Regions from separate parts of the Megamonas hypermegale genome, predicted to be linked through region 1. Evidence: a T-box and tRNA genes for the amino acid it is inferred to sense, from the RefSeq annotation. Region 1 holds a T-box; the other holds one or more tRNA genes.
What was found. The T-box of region 1 lies ahead of leuS (leucine--tRNA ligase). A T-box ahead of a tRNA ligase gene usually reads a tRNA of that ligase, here a tRNA-Leu.

Region 1 (9,554 bases):
TTTTATTTATTAAACTTCCATGATAATCGGTAAAATCATTGGACGACGGCGGGTTTTTTCATATAAATAACGTCCAATAGCTTCACGAATATCATTTTTAAGCACAGACCATTCTGTTATATTATTGGCTAAACAATTTTCAATGGCAGTTGTAACGCGTTCTTTAGCTTCTTCCATCAATGCTTCAGATTCTCTAACATAAACGAAACCACGTGAGACGATATCAGGACCAGCAGCTATGCAACAACGTTCTTTATCCATTGTAACAACTACGATTAAAATACCATCTTGAGAAAGCTGACGACGGTCGCGCAATACGATATTACCTACATCGCCAACACCCAAGCCATCGATTAAAACTTTACCAGCAACTACTTTACCAGCAACATGACCTTCATCGCGTGTGAATTCCAACACTTGGCCATTTTCACTGATAAAGATGTTTTCTTTTGGCATGCCAATGCTTTCAGCTAATTTAGCATGTTTTACTATATGATGATATTCACCATGCACCGGTATAAAGAATTTTGGACGAACCAAATTGTGCATGAGTTTTAATTCTTCTCTACTAGCATGACCAGATACATGAATTCCTTCATCACGGCCATATACAACATCAGCACCTTGTTTCAACAAATTATCAATAGTTCGTGAAACAAGTTTTTCATTACCTGGAATAGGTGTAGCTGATATTATAATCGTATCACCTGGCAAAATACCAACTTTGCGATGATTAGAAGTAGACATACGAGTCAAAGCTGACATTGGTTCTCCTTGGCTACCTGTAGTTATAATGACTATTTGATTTAATGGGTAGTTATTGATTTCATCAACATCAATCAGTACACCTTCTGGAATGTTGAGATATCCCAATTTTATAGAAATATTGACAACATTTATCATACTGCGACCGAGTATAGCTACATGGCGATTGTATTTCACAGCTGTATCGACTACTTGCTGAATGCGATGTACATTAGAAGAAAATGTAGCGATGATAATACGATTTTTTGCCTTGCGGAACGTTCTATCAAACGCAATGCCTACAGTGCGTTCGCTCGGTGTATGGCCTTCACGTTCAGCATTTGTACTATCTGCTAAAAGTGCTAGAACACCTCTATTACCTAAATCAGAGAAAGCTCTAAAATCTGTCATTTTGCCATCAATTGGCGTATAATCAAATTTAAAATCACCTGTATGTACAATCATACCGATAGGTGTTTTTATTGATAAACCACATGCATCTGCAATACTATGATTTACACGAATAAAACCAACAGTAAAGCAACCTGCACTGATTATATCTCCATGATGTACAGGATGGAGTGTACTAGCATCTACTCCGTTTTCTCTGAGTCTGCCTTCCAAAATTCCAAGTGTCAAACGTGTACCATATACTGGTACGCCAGGAATTTGTCTTAAAACATAAGGCAAAGCTCCGATATGGTCTTCATGACCATGTGTGAGCACAATAGCTCTTATTTTGTCTTTATTTTCTAATAAATACGTAATGTCAGGAATAACTAAGTCTATACCCAGCATTTCTTCTTCAGGGAACATTAATCCGGCATCTATAACTAGAATATCATCGCCATAACGTACAACTGTCATATTTTTGCCGATTTCGCCAAGTCCGCCCAAAGGAATTATTTGCAATTTTTGAACTTCCCTTGCCAAAAATAGCACCTCCAAATATTAAATTATTGTATATTTATAGTATTCAACTATTATTTATTAACTAAAAAATGACGCTCCGTCCATAAAAACAACTCATAAAATATAAATTCCGAAACCTTAACACTTTCGAATTAATTATATAACTAAATCCCATCTTTGTAAAGAATAAGGGCTGGTTTCCCAGCCCTTGACAACATATATACTATAATAAAAATTCACTAAACACTATATTTCCAAATTTCATACCCTTTGAAGTTAAATATATTGCTTCATCTGTTTCTTTTAAAAGACCTTTTTTTATCAATTTTAATATTATATTTTTGTATATTTTATGAATATCTTCATTGAATGTATCCTTAAATTTTTGTTTATTTATACCCCATATAGTTCTCAAGGCTAAAAAACAAAATTCTTCCATATGCGCTTTTTTATCCACATTTTCTTCTGCTTCATATGGGAATATTTTTTGATTACATTTGTTTATATACATTTTTATATCAAAAGGATTTTGTACCCTTTTATCGCCATAATATCCATGCGCCCCAGCACCTAAACCAAGATACGGCTTATCTTGCCAATAAGAAAGATTATGCCTACTTTCAAAATTCGGTATAGCAAAGTTAGAAATTTCATATCTTCTATAGCCATATTTAGGCAATTTCTGCGTCAAATAATCATACATCATTTCTGTGTCTTCTTCTGCTGGCAAAATCAATTTTCCTTTATCGTATAAATTACCAAAAACAGTGCCATCTTCTATCTGTAAACCATAAATAGAAATATGCTGTATATCTTTATGCACAGCCCATTGTACGCTTTGCTCTAGCATCTCTAGTGTTTGACTAGGTAATCCATACATCAAATCAACACTTATATTATTAAAGCCAGCTTTCTTAGCTAAATCTATCGCCAAGTCTGCTTCTTCTATCGTATGAATACGCCCTATTTTTTTCAATAACTCATCTTGTACTGCTTGTACCCCAAAACTGAGCCTATTTATTCCGTTTTGCTTTAATGAATTTAGTTTTTCTCCATCAACTGTACCTGGATTTGCTTCTAAAGTGATTTCGCAATTACTATTGAACTTAAAATTTTCACTTACTGTTTCAAGCACTTTTTTTATTAAATCAGCTGACAAGATAGAAGGTGTTCCACCGCCAAAATAAATTGTATCAAGACAAATATCAGGAAACAATTCCCGATAGAGAACTATTTCCTGACAAAGAGCTTCTATATACTGTTTATAAAGTAAATTATCATCTTTACTTGATTTAACTGAAGCAAAATCACAATAAAAACATTTCTGTTTGCAAAACGGAATGTGAATGTACATTCCAAAATTTTTCATCAGTCTATTTTTAAAATCGCCATGAAAGCTTCTTGTGGAACTTCTACAGAACCTACTGCCTTCATGCGTTTTTTACCTTCTTTCTGTTTTTCCAACAATTTACGTTTACGAGTGATATCCCCGCCATAACATTTTGCCAATACGTCTTTACGCATTGCGCGAACGTTTTCACGAGCGATAATCTTATTGCCCACCGCAGCTTGAATTGGAATTTCAAACATTTGACGCGGAATTATATTTTTAAGTTTTTCAGCTAATTGACGACCACGGCTAGCAGCTCTATCAACGTGTACAATAGTAGAAAGTGCATCGACTGGTTCACCGTTGAGCAAAATATCCAATTTAACAAGTTTTGATGGCTGATAATCAGTCAATTCATAATCAAGTGAAGCATATCCACGTGTAGCTGATTTCAATTTATCAAAATAATCATAGATGATTTCACTAAGCGGAATGTGATATACAACCATTACACGGTTCACATCGAGATAATCCATTGTCTTAAATACACCGCGTTTATCCTGAGAAATTTCCATAACAGGGCCAACATAATCATTTGGTACAATGACAGTCGCTTTTACATATGGTTCTTCAATATGTTCAATTTCAGTTGGTGGTGGCATAGAAGCAGGGTTATCAATTTTTACCATTTCTTTATTCGTTTTATATACATGGTAAATAACACTTGGTGCTGTAGTTATGAGTTTTAATTTATATTCGCGTTCCAAACGTTCTTGAATAACATCCATATGCAAAAGACCTAAGAAACCGCAACGAAAACCAAAGCCGAGCGCAATTGATGTTTCTGGTTCAAAAGTCAATGCCGCATCATTTAATTGCAATTTTTCCAAAGCATCTTTTAAATTTTCATAATCAGAGCTATCAACTGGATAAAGACCACAATAAACCATTGGTGTAACACCACGATAACCTGGAAGTGCTTCATCAGCTGGATTATTAGCAGCAGTTATCGTATCACCGACACGTACATCACGCACATTTTTCAAACTACCTGCAACAAAACCAACTTCGCCACTTTCTAACATATTTATATTTACTGGAGCAGGACGGAAGCAACCAATATCTGTTACTTCAAATTCTTTGCCTGTAGCCATCATTTTTAATCTCATACCAGGTTTAATCATGCCATCTACGACACGAATATGAGCGATTACGCCTTTATACGCATCAAAGTATGAGTCAAAAATGAGTGCTTTTAATGGTTTATCATTATCAGCTGGTGGTGCCGGAATTTTTTGTACAATCTGTTCCAAAATATCTTCAATGCCGATACCAGTCTTAGCGCTGGCGAGCACAGCATCAGAAGTATCAAGTCCGATGATATCTTCAATTTCTTGTTTTACCATTTCAGGTTCAGCACTTGGTAAATCAATTTTGTTGATAACTGGAATTATCTCTAAATCATGTTCTAGTGCTAAATACACATTGGCAAGAGTTTGAGCTTCTACACCTTGCGTAGCATCGACAACGAGCAATGCACCTTCACACGCCGCTAAGCTACGAGATACTTCGTAGTTAAAGTCAACGTGGCCCGGTGTGTCAATTAAATTGAGTTCGTAAATCTCGCCATCTTTTGCCTTATAATGTAGGCGCACAGTCTGGGCTTTTATGGTGATACCGCGTTCACGTTCTAAATCCATATTATCCAAAACTTGTGCTTCCATTTCACGCTCAGTGAGCGTACCTGTATATTCAATTAATCTATCCGCTAATGTAGACTTTCCATGGTCAATATGTGCTATAATGGAAAAATTTCTAATATGTTTTGCGTCCAAATTACTACCTCCGTTAAATTTTTATTTCATATAATTATATCATTTCTCAAAACGCTCTAGCAATAGTAATTGATTTCCTAGTATTTTAATAGTAAAATATTTATAGAGATGAGGTGAATTCTTATGAAAATATCTACTAAGGGTCGTTACGCTCTACGAACAATGATTGATTTAGCTGTAAACGACAACGGCAGTCCCATTCCTTTAAAAGATATTGCCGCTCGCCAAGATATCAGCTTAAAATACATGGAGCAAATTATCGCTCTTCTCATAAAAGCTAAATTGGTAAAAAGTGTACGTGGAAACAATGGTGGTTATTTACTAGCAAAATCCAGTATGCAATATACAGCAGGTGATATTCTTCGTGCTGCTGAAGGAGACTTAACACCTATTGATTGTTTGAAAAAAAATCATATTGCTTGTACTCGTGCTGATACTTGCACTGTGCAACCATTCTGGCTAGGGTTAAAAAAAGTGATAAATGGCTATTTAGATAGCATTACATTATCTGAACTTGCCCGCCAAGCAAAAGAAAAATCACTTATACGATTTTAAAGGAGCAATATAGCTCCTTTTTATTATTTTTCTGTAGAAAAACATTTACAGTTATATTTGTCCAAAAAATCATAAAAAAATTACAAATTTACACATTTTCTGTTGTGTAAAGATTAATTCACCTATATAATATAGAAATATGGTTATTTACGTTATACGTTACAAAAATTTACAGAAAGGACTTTTTTATGCAAAAAATTAAAACACGTGATGTAATCGTAATCGGATTTGCTTTATTTTCTATGTTCTTTGGCGCTGGAAATCTAATTTTCCCGCCACATTTAGGAATGACTTCTGGAGATGAATGGTTGACCGGCTTTTCTTGCTTTATCTTCGTTGAAGTATTTCTTTCCTGTGTTGGTATTTATGCCATGGTACTCGGTGGAGGTAGTATCACAGCACTTGAAGATGCTATTGGAAAAATCCCTGGTAGAATTTTAAATATCATTATTATTTTATGTACAGGTGTATTGATTGCTCCACCACGTACTGCCGCTACTACCTTTGAAATGAGTATCGCACCATTTACTGATAAAATCTCATTATTGGCTTTTTCCATTATCTTTTTTGCCATTGTATTTATAACGACAATTCGCCCGACTCGCTTTGTTGATATAATCGGTAAATATTTAACACCAATACTTGTCATTTGTACATTTATCTTAATCATAGCAGGTATTGTAAACCCTATTGGTGAAATTGCACCACCATTATCTTCTACAGTAGCACAAGATGGTGTTATTGCAGGTTATCAAACAATGGACATTTTAGCCGTTGTTGGTTTTGGTATTGTAATGCTCAATACACTTCGCCTCAAAGGTTACACTGACCACAAAGTACAATTAAAAGCTATCATTTATATTTGTATTGTTGCAGGTCTTTTGCTTTGCTCTATTTATGGCGGACTTGCTTATCTTGGAGCAACTTCTAGCCAAGTCATAAGTCATGACTTAAACCAAGCTCAGCTCATTGTCGCTATCACACGCCATTTACTCGGTAGCACAGGTACACTTATTCTCGGTATTATCGTTGGCTTTGCTTGCCTTACAACAGCTATCGGTCTTGCTGGAGCAACAGCATATTTCTTTGAAAAAATTTCCAATGGCAAAATAAAATATCAAACTTGGATTGTAATAAACATCTTAATCAGTGCTTCATTATGTAATCTCGGTCTCACATCTATAATCAATTTAGCTGTACCGATTTTAACTACAATTTGTCCACCATTTATGGTTACAGTAATCTTGCTTTTATTCCGCAACCATATTAAAAATAATGCCATTTATAAAGTATGTGCATTCATCGGTCTTATCTTTGGTCTTTACTATACAATACAATCTTACATTTAAATTTTAGCTTTAAATTAAATGCTGATTTTTATTGCTATACTTATTCTTGACTTTAATGTAGTTGCTAAGTATAATGATATTTGTCTATAATTGTATAGTTATAATAAATCCCTTGATACAGAGTAGTAAACTTTGTAAAGTCTTTTCAGAAAATAGGCGGTTGATGTGAGCCTATAGCTTTATGGTTGAACTCGCTGTGGAGGAGCACTTGTTGCCGCTAATCCCGTTAAGATTTTAAGAGGACAGCTATCTGTCAATCAGGGTGGTACCGCGATTAATTCGTCCCTGGCATATATTGCCAGGGGCTTTTTTATTGCTTAAAAATTTTACAGGAGTGTTTTATTATGGAAAAATATTGTCCACAGACCATTGAAAAAAAATGGCAAAAAATCTGGGACGAAACTAATGCTTATCAGATTAAAAACGACCCAAGTAAACCAAAATATTATGTACTTGAAATGTTCCCTTATCCTTCTGGAAATCTACATATGGGACACGTTCGCAACTATTCCATCGGTGATGTTATCGCTCGTTACAAAACCATGAACGGCTTTAATGTACTTCACCCAATGGGATTTGATGCTTTCGGTATGCCAGCAGAAAATGCTGCTATCAAACACGGCGTTCGTCCTTCCGATTGGACAGAAGACAACATGGCAAACATGACTCGCCAGCAAAAAGAAATGGGTCTTTCCTATGACTGGGATAGAAAAGTTGCTACTTGCCATGAAGATTATTATAAATGGACACAATGGCTTTTTGAATTATTCTATAAAAAAGGTCTCGCTTATAAGAAAAAAGCTTCCGCTAACTGGTGCGAAACTTGCCATACTGTACTTGCAAATGAACAGGTTATCGATGGCAAATGCTGGCGTTGCGATTCCACTGTTGTAAAAAAAGACCTTGAACAGTGGTTCTTAAAAATCACAGATTACGCTGATGTACTCTTAAAAGACCTCGACAAACTCAAAGGTTGGCCAAACCGCGTAAAAATCATGCAGGATAACTGGATTGGCAGAAGTGAAGGCGCACAATTCAGCTTTGATGTACCAGAATACAATGAAAAGATTTCAGTTTATACAACTCGCCCTGATACCGTTTTCGGTGTATCTTATGTAGTTTTAGCAGCTGAACATCCACTTGTAAAAAAATTCATCAAAGGCAAAGAAAACGAACAAGAAATTTTAAAATTCATTGAAGAAGTTCACAACATGAACGAAATCGAACGTACTTCCAGCGAATCTGAAAAGAAAGGTATGTTCACTGGCGTTTATGCTATAAATCCATTCAACGGCGAAAAAGTACCTGTATGGGTAACAAACTATGTTCTCTATGAATATGGTACTGGTGCTGTTATGGGTGTTCCAACTCATGATGAACGTGACTTCATGTTCGCTAAAAAATACAATTTACCAATGAAAATTGTTATCCAGAATAAAGATAATTCCCTCACACTTGAAACAATGGAAAATGCTTACGTTGATGATGGTGTACTCGTAAATTCTGGTCAATTCACCGGCATGAACAATCGCAAAGCTATCACAGCTATGATTGATTGGCTCGAAGAAAACAAACTCGGTGAACGTCATGTAAATTACCGTTTACGCGATTGGCTCATTTCCCGTCAACGTTATTGGGGTGCACCAATTCCAGTAATTTACTGCCCTCATTGCGGTGAAGTTCTCGTACCTGAAGAAGATTTACCTGTTAAATTACCAAAAGACGTTAAATTTGAAACTGGTGCTACTTCTCCACTTGCTCAATCCGAAGAATTTGTCAACTGCACTTGTCCAAAATGCGGTGGCCCTGCAAGACGTGAAACAGATACTATGGATACATTCATTTGTTCTTCTTGGTATTATATGCGCTATGCTGACCCACACAATGACAAAATGCCATTCTCTAAAGAAGCTGTAGATTACTGGCTCCCAGTTGACCAATATATCGGCGGTATCGAACACGCTATTTTGCATTTGCTCTATTCCCGTTTCTTCACTAAAGTCTTAAAAGACGCTGGTCTTGTAAACTTTGATGAACCATTCACAAACCTCTTAACTCAAGGTATGGTTATCAAAGATGGTTCTAAAATGAGTAAATCAAAAGGCAATGTAGTATCCCCAGAAGAAATCATCAAAAAATATGGCGCTGATACAGCTCGTGTCTTCATCTTATTCGCTGCTCCACCAGAACGTGACCTCGAATGGAGTGACCAAGGTGTAGAAGGTGCTTGGCGTTTCATTCAGCGTGTTTGGAGAATTGTTCTCTCCTATGCTGATAAAGTAAAAGAAAATCAGCCATTTGATAAAAATGCTTTAACTAAAGAAGAAAAAGAATTATTCCGTATCTTAAACGTTACAATTCAAAAAGTAACAGAAGATATCGGCACTCGTGGCACATTCAACACTGCTATCAGTACAATCATGGAACTTGTAAATGCGTTCTATACTTTCAAAGATGGCAACTTAAATGCTGGTCTTGCTCGCGAAGTTGTTATCAACTTGATTAAACTCTTAGCACCATTTGCTCCACACGTTACTGAAGAACTCTGGCAACAAATCGGTCAAAAAGGCAGTGTACATCATACAACTTGGCCTACATTTGACCCAAAAGCAACTGTTGCTGATGAAGTTGAAGTAGTTGTTCAAGTTAATGGTAAAGTACGTTCTAAAATCATGATTGCTTCTACTGCAACTCGTGAACAACAACAAGAACAAGCACTTGCTGATGAAAAAATCAAAGGCTTAATCGAAGGTAAAACTATCGTTAAAGTAATCAGCGTACCACAAAAACTTGTAAACATTGTAGTAAAAGGCTAATAACAATATATAA
Region 2 (9,554 bases), 220 kb from region 1:
CGTAGTATTGCGTGTTAACGAATACGGTGAACGTATACCGTTGACAATCGCTGATTTTAACCGTGAACAAGGTACTATTGATATCATTTTCATGGTTATTGGTGCTTCAACAACAATGCTTGCTAAATTAAATGAAGGCGATAGCATTTTGGATTTAGTTGGACCACTTGGCAAAAAGACAGATATTCGCCCTGGTATGGGAACTGTTGTTTGCATTGGTGGTGGTATTGGTGTTGCTCCGATTTATCCAATTGTTAGAGGTATGCGTGAAGCTGGCAATCATGTAATTGCTATCATGGGTGCTAAAAATAAAGATATTTTGATTTTAAAAGATGAAATGGAAAAAGTAGCCGATGAAGTTATTGTGACAACAGATGATGGCTCTTTTGGTATAAAAGGTTTTGTAACTACAGCATTGCAACAACTCATCGATAAAGGTGTAGATATTTCAGAAGTCGTAGCTATTGGACCTGTAATCATGATGAAAACTGTAGCAGATACAACTCGTCCATATAATATAAAAACAGTTGTAAGCTTAAATCCAATCATGGTTGATGGTACTGGCATGTGCGGTGGTTGTCGTGTACAAGTTGGCGATAAAATTAAATTTGCTTGTGTAGATGGACCAGAATTTGATGGACATCTCGTAGATTTTACAAATTTAATGGAACGTCAGCGTATGTATCGCCCACAAGAAGCAGTGGAAAAAGACCATATTTGTCGTTTAGAAAAACAAGTTGAAGCAATGGAGGAAAAATAAAATGGCTTTAGTAATGGAAAAACATAAAATGCCCGAACAAGACCCTAAAGTTCGTGCGCATAATTTTAATGAAGTTGCACTCGGCTATACAGAAGAACTTGCAGTAGCAGAAGCAAATCGTTGCTTGCATTGCAAAGTGCCTCATTGCCGCAAAGGTTGTCCTGTTGAAGTAGATATTCCAGAATTTATTGCTAAAATAAAAGAAAAAGATTTTGTTGGTGCAGATAAAAAAATAAAAGAATCTAACAGTTTGCCAGCTATTTGTGGTCGTGTATGCCCACAGGAAAATCAATGTGAAAAATATTGTGTAATGGGCATCAAAGGCGAAGCAGTTGGTATCGGTCGTTTAGAAAGATTTGTAGCTGATTATTGCATGAAAAATGATACTGAAGTAATTGAAAAAACAGTTAAAGAAGATATGCCAAAAGTTGCTATAGTTGGTTCTGGCCCTGCGGGACTTGCTTGCGCTGGAGATTTGGCAAAAATAGGCTATCAAGTAACAATCTTTGAAGCACTACATACGGCAGGTGGTGTACTTTCTTATGGTATACCAGAATTTCGTTTGCCAAAAGATGACGTAGTTAAGCCAGAAATAGATAATTTACGTAAAATAGGCGTAAAAATTGAAGTAGATGCTGTCATTGGTAAATTATTCACTATCGATGATTTAATGCAGGAATATAATTTTTCCGCTGTCTTTGTAGCAACAGGTGCAGGCTTACCTCATTTTATGAACATTCCAGGCGAAAATTTCAATGGAGTTTATTCTTCTAATGAATTTTTGACTCGTTGTAATTTAATGAAGGCATATCGTTTCCCTGAATACGCTACACCAATAAAAGTTGGAAAAGTTGTAGCCGTTGTTGGTGGCGGTAACGTAGCAATGGACTCTGCACGTACTGCACTTCGTCTCGGAGCAGAACATGTTTATATTGTATATCGTAGAAGTGAAGCAGAATTGCCAGCACGTCGCGAAGAAGTAGAACATGCTAAAGAAGAAGGTATCGATTTCCGCTTACTTAACAATCCAGTAGAAATCTTAGGCGATGAAAATGGTTATGTAACAGGCATTCGTTGCATAAAAATGAAACTTGGCGAACCAGATAGTTCTGGTAGACGTCGCCCAGTGCCTATTGAAGGTTCAGAATTTGATTTAGCAGTAGACACAGTTGTCATAGCTATTGGTCAAGGACCAAATCCATTAGTTCAATCTACAACACCAGATATGGAAGTAAATAAACGTGGTAATATCGTAGCTGATGAAGAAACTTGCAAGACTTCAAAAGAAGGTGTGTTTGCTGGTGGCGATATTGTAACAGGTGCCGCTACTGTTATTTTAGCTATGGGTGCAGGTAAAAAAGCAGCTAAAGCAATTGATGAATATCTCAAAGAAAAATTTTCTAAATAAGTTATTGCATTTATGATATTAAAATAATAATATTTTTCTATAATAATTTATAAAAATAAGTTTAAATAGGGGAATTTATGATGTTTAAACAAATGCGAAGAATAAAGCAACAGCTTTCGGAAAAAGAATGCATAGATATTTTGCAAAGACAAAAAGTGGGTACATTAGCTTTAGCAGAAAATGGAGATTATCCGTATGCTCTGCCACTTAACTATGTATATTACAATGGAAAAATTTATTTTCATTGCGCTATAACAGGTCATAAAATTGATATAATAAAGAAACAAAATAAAGCTTCATTTTGTATAATTGATGAAGATACAGTTGTGCCAGAAAAATACACTACTTTTTATAGAAGCGTGATTGTTTTTGGCAAAGCTGAAATCGTAGAAGATGATGCTGAAAAAATGGCAGCATTAAAGGAATTGTCATATAAATATATTTCGAAAGATGACAAAGCGCATTTAAAAGAAATAAACGGTGCATGGAATAGAACATGTGTGTTTTCTTTATCTATTGATTATTTAAGTGGTAAAGAAGCTATTGAACTTACGCAGCAAAAATAAAAACTAAAAAATCTAAGATAATTATGATATAGTATAGTGTACATCATTGTTATCTTAGATTTTTTTATTTTGAGGTGAATTTATGAGTTTAATGAACTTTACTAGTATAGATTTTGAAACAGCAAATGCGAATAGAAATAGTGCTTGTAGCGTAGCTGTAGTTGTAATTGAAAATGGACGAATGACTGATTCATACAATACGCTTATTCGACCACCAGAAATGAATTTTGAAGAAGGAAATATAAAAATTCATGGCATAACACCAGAGATGGTGGAAAATGCACCGAATTTTGCTCAAATTTGGCCGGTACTTCGCACTTATTTAGACAATAGAATTGTCATAGCGCATAACTCATTTTTTGATATGGGAGTTTTGCGCAGTTGTATTTGGCAATATCATTTGCCTAAACCGCATTTTACAACAGCATGTACAGTGCAGATATCTCGAAAAGTATGGCCTAATTTGCCTAATCATAAATTGAATACTTTAGGAGAATTTTTTCAGATAAAATTTCATCATCATGATGCATTAGATGATGCTAAAGTATGTGCTAAAATTCCACTTGTTGCTGGTAGAACAGTTGGCGCTAATAGCATGGAAGAATTGTTGCAAAAAATAGGTATGCAGGCAAAAATTTTTAAATCATAAATAAAAACTATTGACTTACAACTTAAAATAGTGATATAATAATTTTCGCATTCAATGCAATTATCAAGTGCGGAAGTGGCGGAATTGGCAGACGCGCTAGACTTAGGATCTAGTGTCTTTCGGCGTGCAGGTTCAAGTCCTGTCTTCCGCACCAATTTTAATCGAATGTTCAAGGCTTTGTAGAAAAATCTACAAAGCCTTTTTGTTATCTATAAATTGAATTTGTACGGTATAAGATATTATTGCTATTTATAAGTAATAAGCATATAATTTAAATTAAATATATATCATTAATATAATGAAAGGAAGATTTTTGATGAAAGTTTTGTTATTAAATGGTAGCCGTCGCGAAAAAGGCTGCACTTATACAGCTCTCTGTGAAATCGCACAAACTTTAGAAAAAAATGGTATTGAAAGTGAAATTATTCACGCTGTACCTACTACAGAAATTGTTAAAGATGTTGCTGAAAAAATAAAAACTGCTGATGGTTTAGTAGTTGGCTCTCCTGTATATTGGGCTTCACCATCTGGAGAAATCATTTCATTTATGGATAAACTTGCAAGTTTAGCTGGAAAAGATTTGCTTCATAAACCAGCAGCTGCTATTGCTTCTGCAAGACGCGCTGGTACTACAGCAACAATCGATGTTTTAAATAAATATTTTTCTTATTATCAAATGCCTATCGTATCTGCTAATTATTGGGCAATGGTACATGGTAATACTCCAGAAGAAGTAAAACAGGATGCTGAAGGTTTGCAGATTATGCGAATTCTTGCAACTAATATGGCTTGGCTTTTGAAATGTATCGAAGCTGGTAAAAATGCTGGTGTAGAAATTCCTGAAATTGAAGCTAAAATTATGACAAATTTCATTCGTTAAGCAAAAAAATAGAAACTCACTATGAGAATATATCTTGTAGTGAGTTTTTTTTATTTGTAAAAGACTTTAAAATTACATATTAAAACAAAAATTTGTATTAATAGTGTTATTTTTTAGCAAAATTGTACTGACAGTACAACAAATAGATGAATTTTTTAAGTAAAATATAGCATATAAATTAACGTAAAAAGATGAATTTACGTTATAGATTTTATTAAAAACTAAAATTGATACAAATAGGGCGGATATATGAACTTATATGAATTGTAAATATTTCTGTAAATGAGATAATTTTATTAGTAGCAATGAAGGGAGTAATAGTAGTTGTTAGATTCATCGTTTACACGGGAATATAAACAAATTGGTGCAAAGATTGTATACTATCGTCGCCTAAAAGGTTATACACAAGAAACATTAGCTTTTAAAGCAGGTATTAGCACATCATATTTATCAAGAATAGAACGTGGTACATATGCAACAGGGATTTCTTTATCAACATTTATGAAAATAGCAAAAGCACTTGATGTAGATATAAGTAAATTGTTTGAAATGGATTTTTAAATTTTTATTGTAAATTAATTAAGCACGACATATTATGTCGTGCTTAATTGCTATAATAAAATTTGTAAATGGAGGATAGCATATATGTCGACGAATAAAATCAATAGAATGTTGTTGTTATTTCATAAACTGATAAAAGGCGAACATATACATAAAGCTGATTTTGCAAGAACACATGATGTTAGCGAACGCTCTGTAGAAAGAGACATCGAAGATATACGAATTTTCTTATCAGAAATTCATTCTAATGATAAATTGATTTTTGATAAGCTGGAAAATGTTTATTATTTATTGACTACTGGTAATAATGATAAATTGAACAATATAGAAAGTATTGTTTTATTGAAAATAATACTTGGAACAAGAGCTTTAGTAAAAAAAGAAGTGGAATTTGTAATAAAATCTCTTAGATTGAATTTAACTCCACAAGATAGAAAAGAAATAATACATTCAATACAAGATGAGATTAACAATTACATTTCACCTGTGCATAATAAACCGTTATTAGATATGTTAAATAATTTAAATAAAGCTATTATGAATAAAATGGTTATAAAGATAGATTATGTAAAAGATAATGGTACAGAACATGAAAGAATATTAATGCCAGTTGCCTTTATTTTTTCAGATTTTTATTTTTATTTAATAGCATTTATTGAAGGAAAAGAATATAAATACCCTGCTTTTTTTCGAGTTGATAGGATTAAGAAATTTTCAGTACTCAATAAAAAAATAGCAGAAGATTTATCTAAAAAATATGATGTAGGAAAGATGAGATATTACCTACAACTCATGTATGCTGGCGAGTTATTAACGATAAAAGTAAAATGTCAAAACTCATTGGTAACAACATTTCAGAATATGGTTCCAGACCATTGGTTAATAAAAGATGATAGCAATTTTAAAATATTTGGTGCCAAAATTTTTGATAAAGGTTTTGTACATTGGGCTTTATCACAAGGTGCTGCTATTGAAATTTTAGAACCAGAAAATTTGAGACAAAAGATAAAAGATGAAATAAAAAAAATGAGTGAAATATATAAAGATTAATATTGGAAGAGAGATTTTTAAATGGATGATTTTAATGTTTTGGATGAAATGACAAATGAAGAATTAGATGTGATTGTGAAGCTTATTGTTGAAAAAGGATGGCAAACAGAAAGTTTATCAAAAGATAATGATTATAAAAAGTATTGCCCAGACCATAAAAAATATGTAGATAAAATAAAAAATGAACTTAGTTTAATGGGTGGAGATACTATCGCTAATGTAGCACGTTTTCTTATGGGAAAGAGTTCAAGTATATCTTATAGGGAAATGCTAAAAGATGTTTGTAAAAAATTAAAAATAGAATATGAAGAAAGTATGCTTGATGAAGAATTAGAGCGTGATTTATTAGCAACAGTTTTAAAGAGAGCTTTTGATAAGTTATCAGATGTAGAGAAAAATGTACTCCTTGAAATTTTAGGAGAAAATTCTAATGAAGTAACTTTAAACAATTTATTTTATAAGATTTTTGCAGATGATAATGAGAAAAAATATATTTTATCTGTGTTGGTAAGTAATACATTAGCGAAAACAATATGTGGTAAAGATTTATCTTTATTAAATGATATAAAAACTATAAATGAGTTAAAGGTATTGACTTCACCATTGAGTTCGATATTGATGAACGTAGATAAGACCTATGATATAACGGGACCAGCGTATAGAATAACGCTTCCAGCTATTGTGTATATGGCATCTATGAAGCAAATTAAAAATGCAGATGAAAATAAAACATCTTTTTGGGATTTGTTTTAATTAATATAAAATGAAGTAAGATTTTATATAATAACAAAATGCTTTAACAATGATATTTGAAAATGTGGGTGTTAGTATGGGCGATATAAAGATAAAAAAGAAATTAGTTAATTTTATTGAAGAATGTATTGAACGATATATTGATGAGCATTTAGTAGATTTAAAGAGAAAAATATTAAATTTAGATGGTTTTAAAAGTGATGAGGAATATAAAAATTTGCAATCTCAATATAGTCAAATAAAAGATGAAAATGGAAATTTGCAAAGATATATTGATGATTTACATGAAGAAAAAAATGAGTTAGAACATAAAAAAGAAATTTTAGAAGTAGAATTAGAAGAGAATAAAGAAAAGATATATAAGTTAAAAGAAGATTTTTATAAATCAATGGAACATAAGTGTAAAAAAAATGATGTATTAAAAATATCGTTGAATGAATGTGAAGAAAGGCTAAGTAAAATAAATGAAGAAAATGATATATTAAAAGAAAAATTAATTAAATATGAAACAAATCTTGATAGAGCGAATAATGCAATTAATGATATAAAAAATGAAGCTGGAAAAATGATTGATAGTATGAAAGAAAAAATAAAAGAAGCACAACAGCAAAAAGAAATACTAGATTATTTTTCAAATCGCTATGGTGAGATAGATAGTATGTTTAAAACATATCAGCAGCTAAACGAAGATATTCGTGATGAATTGCAAGGAATTTTTGGCAATGCTGATACACCTGTAATGTTTTTTTGCAATGCATTGCAGGAAAATCACTTAGATAACTTTTGGGATTACATAAGTAATAAGATAAATAGTGGAAAAATTGATAGAAATATAGAAAAAAGCTTATGTAAGTTATTTGATTTCTGTTTTGATATGGTAAATAATAGTCAACAAAAACCTTTGTATAAGCGATTGCAAGTACAAAAAGGCTTTGATTTTGATAATACGTATATGATAAAAACTACAGATAGTAGTCAATTAGGAAATGTAAAAGAAGTAAAATTAGCAGGATATGTATATACCTTAAGCAATAAAATAGTAAGACGTAGCTTAGTGCAAGTAGAAAGCGAGGATTAATTCATGACAAAAATTGTAAAAACATTACCTATAACAGAAAATGAATTAGCAGATTTTAAAAAGAAGAAAATAGAAAAATGGATTGATAGTGATTGTGAAAAAATAGAACAGCAATTAAAAGAATTAGTAGAATTTATTGATGAACAAGTAAAATCGCAGGAGTTTATCTATATAGCTAATAAAGATGTATATTATATTCCATCTATAGTAGGATTATTTCCTAATATAGGTAAGTTTAATACAAGCTGGTATAGAGACTCTGATTATAATTTAGATAAAAACATGTTGAGTAATAATTTTTCATTAAAAGTAGGTATTTTTGATGGAGATTTACCAACTGAAATAGAAGTGAATAAATGTATTAAAAATAAATTAATACGAAATAATAATTATATTAAATTAAATGGTTGTAGCTATCGTGGATTAGCATATAAAAAGGAAAAAGAGTTTTGGGCATATGATATATATTGCAATAGAAAGGATTTATTTGGTAATGGTGATGGACATTATGTATGGATTATGCCTATTTATCGTTTAAATGGGATAAATAGCGAACCTGTTTCAGGTGCAAAAACATTATTGCTTTGGATGAAATATGATTTATCATATGTATTTGAAGAAAAATATACAAAAGCATATTATCTATTATTGGATTTATATAAAAAGTATAAAGATTATTTAATAGCAAATGATAAAGGTATTGTATTTTTTAAAAAGAAAATTTATGAGGAATTAGTAAATGGTAAGGATTTTGATTTTCTTACACATAAACAGGCAGAAATACAATCTTTATTAAAAAGTAAAAAAATAGAGGCAGAAAATGATTATATTGAAAAATTAAAGAAAAATTTATTAGAATGCGATAGACGACGTGCTAATCTTGATAGTTATGATGAAAATATCTTGTTCGACCCGAACCGCGGTCATTGGGATTTATGGGACTGGAATGAAGATACGGAAACGGCGGGCGAGGTAGTTCTCGAGGAAGGTTTCACGGCGCGCGACCCGGCTGATGATATTAATCACGGCATAGTCGGTATCGACTTCGGTACGAAAAGTACGGTTGTTGTTTATGAAAATGAACATTTACAGACTTTGCCACTTCAAGTTGGTAGTGGTAATTATAGCAAAGGCGTACAACAGAAAAACTATGAAAATCCTACAGTAATCCAATTCATTGATATTGATTCATTTGTAAAAGCGTATAATGATAGAGCAGGTCGTCCTTTTACAAGCTGGAATGAAGTAACCGTATCGCATACAGCATATGATAATCTTAGTAATAGTAATAGTGATAAATATTATTCTTTCTTTGATAGTATCAAACAGTGGTGTGGCACAGATAATATGCGTATAAAATTGAAAGATGATAAAGGATTAATAAAGGATTTACCTCCATTTATGGAAGTTACGGAAGGCGATATTAATCCTGTAGAAATATATGCATATTATCTTGGCTTATATATAAACAATATGCTACAAGAAAAACATATATTTTTACAATATATAATGTCTTTCCCTGTAACATATGATAGAGGTGTAAGAGAAAGAATGCGCCGCAGTTTTGAAGCAGGCATTCGCAAATCTTTACCAACAGCATTGCTTTCTAATGAAGATGCAATGAAACAGTTTATTGTGCAAGAAGGTGCTAATGAACCAGCAGCTTATGCGATAACAGCCTTAGAAGAATATGGTTTTGACCCATGTGATGATGATGAAAATTATTATGCTGTATTTGATTTTGGCGGTGGTACTACTGATTTTGATTTCGGTGTATTTAAAGAAGCAGAACAAGATAGATATGATTATGAGTTAATTCATTTTGGTGCAAATGGTGATAAAACATTAG

Region 2: it has a tRNA-Leu gene. The T-box ahead of leuS (leucine--tRNA ligase) is inferred to sense a tRNA for this amino acid. The anticodon was not compared.

What each region holds. Positions count from the first base shown of each region.
Region 1 covers NZ_LT906446.1:366,101-375,654, reverse strand. Annotated here, with positions in the region: gene CKV65_RS01760 (ribonuclease J) at 10-1,677, opposite strand; gene hemW (radical SAM family heme chaperone HemW) at 1,880-3,025, opposite strand; gene lepA (translation elongation factor 4) at 3,025-4,821, opposite strand; gene CKV65_RS01745 (RrF2 family transcriptional regulator) at 4,945-5,376, shown strand; gene brnQ (branched-chain amino acid transport system II carrier protein) at 5,565-6,725, shown strand; T-box leader at 6,829-7,015, shown strand; gene leuS (leucine--tRNA ligase) at 7,070-9,541, shown strand.
Region 2 covers NZ_LT906446.1:146,887-156,440, forward strand. Annotated here, with positions in the region: gene CKV65_RS00715 (sulfide/dihydroorotate dehydrogenase-like FAD/NAD-binding protein) at 1-760, shown strand, start outside; gene gltA (NADPH-dependent glutamate synthase) at 762-2,168, shown strand; gene CKV65_RS00725 (pyridoxamine 5'-phosphate oxidase family protein) at 2,249-2,734, shown strand; gene CKV65_RS00730 (3'-5' exonuclease) at 2,817-3,383, shown strand; tRNA gene CKV65_RS00735 (tRNA-Leu) at 3,453-3,537, shown strand; gene CKV65_RS00740 (flavodoxin family protein) at 3,700-4,263, shown strand; gene CKV65_RS00745 (helix-turn-helix domain-containing protein) at 4,588-4,824, shown strand; gene CKV65_RS00750 (helix-turn-helix transcriptional regulator) at 4,909-5,874, shown strand; gene CKV65_RS00755 (ubiquinol-cytochrome C chaperone family protein) at 5,896-6,627, shown strand; gene CKV65_RS00760 (coiled-coil domain-containing protein) at 6,677-7,705, shown strand; gene CKV65_RS00765 (acetate and sugar kinases/Hsc70/actin family protein) at 7,709-9,554, shown strand, end outside.